DNA from 3 places in the Bradyrhizobium sp. USDA 4486 genome. Region 3 is predicted to be linked to each of the others. Evidence: predicted binding sites of a transcription regulator. Region 3 holds the regulator's gene; each other region holds the start of a gene.
What was found. The regulator PhoB, encoded in region 3, activates phosphate uptake and scavenging genes when phosphate is short. The targets are predictions, from matches to a motif close to TGTCATNNANCTGTCAT.
Positions count from the first base shown of each region.

Region 1: the regulator PhoB is predicted to act here: its motif matches at 878-894, upstream of ACVWY3_RS13735 (acetoacetate decarboxylase).
Region 2: the regulator PhoB is predicted to act here: its motif matches at 1,143-1,159, upstream of ACVWY3_RS13345 (DUF47 domain-containing protein).

Region 1 is NZ_JBSRZV010000001.1:2,782,706-2,784,970, reverse strand. It holds gene ACVWY3_RS13740 (patatin-like phospholipase family protein) at 1-837, opposite strand, end outside; gene ACVWY3_RS13735 (acetoacetate decarboxylase) at 1,062-1,841, shown strand; gene ACVWY3_RS13730 (transporter) at 1,958-2,265, shown strand, end outside.
Region 2 is NZ_JBSRZV010000001.1:2,701,892-2,704,156, forward strand. It holds gene ACVWY3_RS13340 (anion permease) at 1-357, opposite strand, end outside; gene ACVWY3_RS13345 (DUF47 domain-containing protein) at 456-1,100, opposite strand; gene ACVWY3_RS13350 (branched-chain amino acid ABC transporter permease) at 1,257-2,225, opposite strand; gene ACVWY3_RS13355 (branched-chain amino acid ABC transporter permease) at 2,227-2,265, opposite strand, start outside.
Region 3 is NZ_JBSRZV010000001.1:6,839,403-6,841,667, reverse strand. It holds gene ACVWY3_RS32265 (GcrA family cell cycle regulator) at 59-571, shown strand; gene phoB (phosphate regulon transcriptional regulator PhoB) at 673-1,380, opposite strand; gene phoU (phosphate signaling complex protein PhoU) at 1,403-2,119, opposite strand; gene pstB (phosphate ABC transporter ATP-binding protein PstB) at 2,131-2,265, opposite strand, start outside.

The DNA of each region.
Region 1 (2,265 bases), 4.1 Mb from region 3:
GTGGCGCGTGCGCGAGGAATACATGATGTCCTTGTGGCGGGCCATCACGTCCTGGATCGAGCGCGGCAGCACGCCGCGGGCGCTGAACAGGTCGACCTGGAACACCAGCGAGTTGAGCGCGTCCTCCTGGTCGAGCAGATGCTGCAGCGGCGTGTTGGAGACGATGCCGCCATCCCAGAAATGATCGGTGCCGATCCGCACCATCGGCAGCGCCGGGGGCAGCGCGCCGGAGGCCATGATGTGCTCCGGCTCGATCTCGTCATGGGCGTTGTCGAAATAGATGAAGTTGCCGGAGAGCACGTTGACCGCGCCGACCGCGAAGCGGACCTTCTTCTCGTTGAGGAGGTCGAAGTCGACGAGCTCGAGCAGGCTCTCCTTCAGCGGCATCGTGTCGTAATAGCTGGTGGCGGTCCTGGCGCCGACCGGGCTGAACCAGGGATTGATCTGGTGCGGGGTGAAGAAGCCCGGCTGGCCCATCGCCGACGTCATCCAGGCGCTGGTGAGATTGCGCCACTGCCGGAAGACGTCGCCATCCGGCGTGTAGTGCCAGATCTTGCGGCTGGTGATGCGCTCCCAGAAGATGCGCAGCGCCTCCAGCCGCTTCTCCGGCTTGTTGCCGGCGATGATGGCGGAGTTGATCGCGCCGATCGAAACACCGCAGACCCAATCGGGCTCGATGCCCGCCTCGTGCAGCGCCTGGTAGACGCCGGCCTGGTAGGCGCCGAGCGCACCGCCGCCTTGCAACACCAGCGCGACGCGGTCGCAACGCTCGGGCCGCCAGCCGCACGAAGGGGGCTGATGGGTCGAATGTGTCGGATGCGACGTGCGGGCGTCCATGGCGATGCCTCCTGCCTCTCCCAAACGATTGCGTCCGGTGGTGACGGTGTGATGACAATTGCGGCGCCGATGCATCGCCCGCATGCACGGTGGCCGCAGCGGGAATGGCGGCGGGTCGCCCGGCTGACGGAAATCCTTCACATCGCAGTCAATGACGGCGGCTAGCAATTTGCATAAAGCCCGTGAGCCGGACGAGCGTCAGAGGCATCACACAGGAGATCAGGATGCGCAGGGAAGACGTGCTGAGACTTCCGTCCATGCCGGCTGCAGGACCGAGCTATCCGGCCGGACCCTATCGTTTCGTCAACCGCGAATTCCTGGTCATCACCTACGAGACCGATCCGGACCTGATCCGCGCCGGCCTGCCTGAGCCGCTCGAGCCGATCGACCAGCCGATCGTGCATTACGAATGGATCAAGATGCCGGATTCCTCCGGCTTCGGCAGCTACACTGAATCTGGTCTCGTCATCCCCGCGCGTCTCAACGGCGAGGAGGTCAACTTCGTCTCGCAGATGTATCTGGACGACGATCCGCCGATCGCGGCCGGACGCGAGATCTGGGGCTTTCCCAAGAAGTACGCCCATCCCAAGCTCGAGATCGTCAAGGACACGCTGACGGGCACGTTGGAATATGCCGGCCAGCTCGTCGCCATGGGCACCATGGGCTACAAGCACGAGAGCATGGCCGGCAACGGCGATCTCACCCGCGCCACGCTGTCGAAGACGCAAGTTAATCTGAAGATGATCCCCGGCGTCGACGGGCGGCTCGAAGTCTGTCAGCTCGTTGCCATCAACCTGATCGACATCGTGCCGAAGGGCTCGTGGATCGGGCCGGGCCGGCTGCATCTGGTGCCGCACGTCAACGCACCGGTTGCCGACTTCCCGGTTCGCCGTTGTCTCGGCGCGCACCATTACATCGCCGACCTGACGCTGCCGTTCGGCCGCGTCGTCCACGACTACGTCAGGGAAGCTGAAGCCGCCGCGACGGGGCTCGCCGCCGAGTAGGCCGGCCTGTTATCATCAAACTGTAACAAAGCCGTAATTGAGTACGCGCGTGGGTCTGGAAGATGCCGTCAGCCATGCTCCGGAGTGGGACTATCTGTTGACGGTTGGGGTTGGCCATGGCTGAGCCGGCGAAGCTTGTCAGCGCGATAGAGAACACCGAGCCCGCCATTCCCGGGCTGGTCTGGGCGTTTCGCCTGCATGCCGACGGCAGCGCCGAGGCGCTTCCGATCGACCAGCCGATCGAGTTCACTCATGATGGCCGGCTGTGGCTGCACTTCAATTTGACAGATGGTCGCGTGCGGCCGTGGATCGCGGCATCGCCGCTGCCGCCGCTCGCGCGCGAGCTGCTGCTGTCGAACGACACGTTCCAGCAGCTTCACGTCATCGACCATTGCGTCTACGGCGTGTTCTCCGATCTCGTGCG
Region 2 (2,265 bases), 4.1 Mb from region 3:
GCCGCCGACGAGGCCGCCGATCAGCGCATGCGACGAGGAGGACGGGATGCCGAGCCCCCAAGTCACCAAGTTCCAGACGATGGCGCCGATGAGGGCCGCGAAGATCACCTGGGCATCGACGATCGACGGATCGATGATGCCGGTGCCGATGGTCTGGGCGACGTGCAGGCCGAACACCATGAAGGCGATGAAATTGAAGAAGGCCGCCCAAAACACAGCGAATTGCGGCCGCAGAACGCGGGTCGAAACGATGGTCGCGATCGAATTGGCGGCATCGTGCAGGCCGTTCAGGAAGTCGAACAGCAGCGCGACGGCGATCAGTCCGACGAGGACGGGAAGACCCAACGCGGCATCCACGGCGCGGCCCTGCCTTAAGGTTGGCGCATGATCTCCGCGCAAACGCGTTCCGCGTTTGTCGCGGGGAAAAACCGCTGCACGCTTTTCCGGATCATGCGCTAGACCTGCTCGATGACGATGCTGTTGATCTCGTTGGCGACGTCGTCGAAGCGATCGGCCACCTTTTCGAGGTGGTCGTAGATCTCGACGCCGACGATGAAATCCATCGCGTTGCCGTCGCGATGCTTGAGGAACAATTCCTTCAGCCCGATGTCGTGGAGGTCGTCGACGCGGCCTTCCAGCTTGCCCAGCTCTTCAGTGATCGCGGTCAGCATGGCGACGTTCTTGCCGATCTCCTGCATCAGGGGCAGCGCCCGGCCGACCAGATTGGCACATTCGATCAGGAGCCCGCCGATCTCGCGCATCGGCGGCTCGAAGGCGCGGACCTCGAACAGCATCACGGCCTTGGCGGTCTGCTGCATCTGGTCGATGGCGTCGTCGAGCGAGGTGATCAGGTTCTTGATGTCGCCGCGATCGAACGGGGTGATGAAGGTGCGGCGCACCGCCGTCAGCACCTCGCGGGTGATGTTGTCGGCGTCGTTCTCGAACTGGTTGACCCGCTGGCAATAGACCGGCGTCTCCTCACCCCCATTGAGCATTCCCTGGAGCGCGATCGCGCCCTGAATCACGGTCTGGGCATGGCGGTCGAACAGGTCGAAGAACCGTTCTTCCTTGGGGAGGAAAGCGCGAAACCATCGCATCATGGGGAAAGGCTACCGGTTGGAAATGGTCCGGCCCGAGCAGGCCGTCATAAAACTGTCATAGACCATTTTCGATCCGCGCGCGTGTCATCTCCCGCGCGCGGAACCGGATCATCCACCGCTTTCACACACCAAAGAAATTGGTGTGATATCAGTATGTTATAGAGATCGCCGGAAGTAATGGGCGATTTCGCCGATGACGCCGCGGCGGAAGGTAAGCACGCAGATTACGAAAATCGAGCCCTGAATCACCGTCACCCACTGGCCGAAGCCCGCCAGGTATTGCTGCATGGCGATGATCACGAACGCGCCGACCACGGGGCCGAAGATGGTGCCGAGACCACCGACCAGCGTCATCAGCACGACTTCGCCCGACATCGACCAGTGCACGTCGGTGAGCGAGGCGTTCTGCGCCACGAACACTTTCAGCGCACCGGCAAAGCCCGCCAGCGTTCCCGACAGCACGAAGGCCAGGAACTTGTACTGGTCGGTGCGGTAACCGAGCGAGATCGCGCGCGGCTCGTTCTCGCGGATCGATTTCAGGACCTCGCCGAACGGCGAGTTGATGATGCGGTAGATCAGCAGGAATCCGGCGAGGAAGCCGACCAGCACGACGTAATAGAGCACGGTCGGCTTCGACAGATCGAGCAGGCCGAACATGCGCCCTTGCGGAATGCCCTGGATGCCGTCCTCACCATGGGTGAACGGCGCCTGGAGATAGATGAAGTACAAGAGCTGCGACAGCGCCAGCGTGATCATCGAGAAATAGATGCCCTGGCGGCGGATCGAGATGTAGCCGGTCACGATCGAGAGCGCGAAAGCCGCGGCGACACCGACGAGAATGCCGAGCTCCGGCGGCAGCGCCCAGACTTTCAGCGCATGCGCGCTGCAATAGCCGGCGGTGCCCAGAAACATCGCGTGTCCGAACGACAGCAGTCCGCCGTAGCCGATCAGCAGGTTGAAGGCGCAGGCGAGCAGCGCGAAGCACAGCGCCTGCATCACGAAGAATGGATAGACCCCCGTGAAGGGCACCGACGCCAGCAGCAGCGCCATCACTACGAAGACGATCATCTCGTCGCGCATCGCGCGCGGGCTTACCGGCAGCGTGTCGTCCGTCAAGGCTGTCATCTCAGGCCGCCCTTCCCGTCAATCCCGTTGGCTTCACCAA
Region 3 (2,265 bases):
CTTAGGCATTCGCTGTGAGGCCCCAGGATGGCTGGCCGGCAGCGAGGGAAAGGGTGCAATGACGGTTTTGACCTGGTCCGATGATCGCGTCGAGCAGCTGAAGAAGCTCTGGGAGGCCGGACTTTCGGCCAGCCAGATCGCGGCCGAGCTCGGCAATGTGACCCGCAATGCCGTGATCGGCAAAGTGCACAGGCTCGGCCTGTCCGGCCGCGCCAAGAGCCCCTCGTCGGCCGCGCCCCGGCCGCGCAAGGCGCGTCCCGCGCAGCACATGATGCGCGTGAGCCGCCCGATCTCGCGCGGCAACACCGCGCTGGCGCAGGCCTTCGAGGTCGAGGTGGAGGCCGAGCCGGTCACCTACGACAACGTGGTGCCGATGAGCCAGCGGCTGTCGCTCCTGGAGCTGAACGAGGCGACCTGCCACTGGCCGGTCGGCGATCCATCGAGCCCGGATTTCTTCTTCTGCGGCGGCAAGGCGCTCTCCGGCCTGCCCTATTGCGCGCAGCACTCGCGCGTCGCCTACCAGCCGGCGGCGGATCGCCGCCGCGCGCCCGCGAAGCCGGGCACGCGCTGAGCACTGCTTCAACGACATCGTCCCGGCACGCGGCCGGGACGATCCGAAGCAAAAAAGCGCGCCGCTCGGCACGCTTTTATTTTGCTCGCTTGCAGCCGTTCTTACGTCTGCTCCGCTTTCGCGAAGCGATCGTCCAGCGCGTAGCCGGCGCCGCGGACGGTGCGGATCGGGTCCTGCTCGCGGCCGAGATTGAGCAGCTTGCGCAGACGGCCGATATGCACGTCGACGGTGCGTTCGTCGATGTAGATGTCGCGGCCCCAGACGCTGTCGAGCAGCTGCTCGCGCGAGAACACGCGGCCGGGGTGCTCGAGGAAGAACTCCAGCAGGCGATATTCGGTCGGACCGAGATCGATCGGCCGGCCCGAGCGCGCGACGCGACGCTTGTCGCGGTCGAGCTCGATGTCGCCATAGGCGAGCACGGTTGCGAGCCGCTCCGGGCTCGCGCGCCGCAAGAGGCCCTTCACGCGCGCCAGCAGCTCCGGCACGGAGAACGGCTTGACGATGTAATCGTCGGCGCCGGTCGCAAGACCCCGCACCCGCTCGCTCTCCTCGCCGCGCGCGGTCAGCATGATGATCGGAAGCTGCTTGGTCTCCGGGCGGGTGCGCAGCCGTCGGCACAGCTCGATGCCGGAGAGGCCCGGCAGCATCCAGTCGAGCACGATCAGGTCGGGGATGTGCTCCTTGAGACGGGTGTCGGCGTCGTCACCGCGCATCACCGTCTCGACGTCATAGCCATCGCCTTCGAGGTTGTAGCGAAGCAGCTCGGTGAGAGCTTCCTCGTCTTCAACCACCATAATGCGCGCGCCCATGGTGTCGTCGCTCCTTGACTCTTCAGCTATTCGGGATCGTCGTGGCAAAGGTCGTCATGTCACCCTTCGGCCGCTTGTCGGTGATCGCCTGGCCCTCGATCATGTAGAACACGGTCTCGGCGATGTTGGTGGCATGGTCACCGATGCGCTCGATGTTCTTGGCGCAGAACATCAGGTGAATGCAGAACGAGATGTTGCGCGGATCCTCCATCATATAGGTGAGAAGCTCGCGGAACAGAGAGGTGCAGATGGCGTCGACTTCCTCGTCGCCCTTCCACACCGCCATCGCCGCCGGCAGGTCGTGCGCGGCATAGGCGTCCAGCACCGACTTGACCTGCTGCTGCACGAGGTCGGTCATGTGCTCGAGGCCGCGGAACAGCTTCAGCGGATGAAAGTCCGTCTCCAGCGCCGCGACGCGCTTGCCCATGTTCTTGGCGAGATCGCCGATGCGCTCGAGATCGGTGGCGACGCGCATGGCGCCGACGATCTCGCGCAGGTCCACCGCCATCGGCTGGCGGCGGGCGATGGTGAGCACGGCGCGCTCCTCGATCTTCTTCTGGAGCGCGTCGATCTCGGCGTCGGTCGCGACCACGCGCTGGCCGAGCACGACGTCGCGACGGATCAGCGCGTCGACGGAATCGACGATCATGCGCTCGGCGAGGCCGCCCATCTCGGCGACCAGGCGGGTGAGCTCCTGGAGGTCGGTGTCGAAGGCCTTTGCGGTATGTTCAGAACCCATATCCCGTCTCCTCAGCCGAACCGGCCGGTGATGTAATCCTGCGTGCGCCGATCGCTCGGCGAAGTGAATATCTTGCTGGTATCGTCGAACTCGATCAACTCGCCGAGATACATGAAGGCGGTCTTGTCGGAGACGCGGGCCGCCTG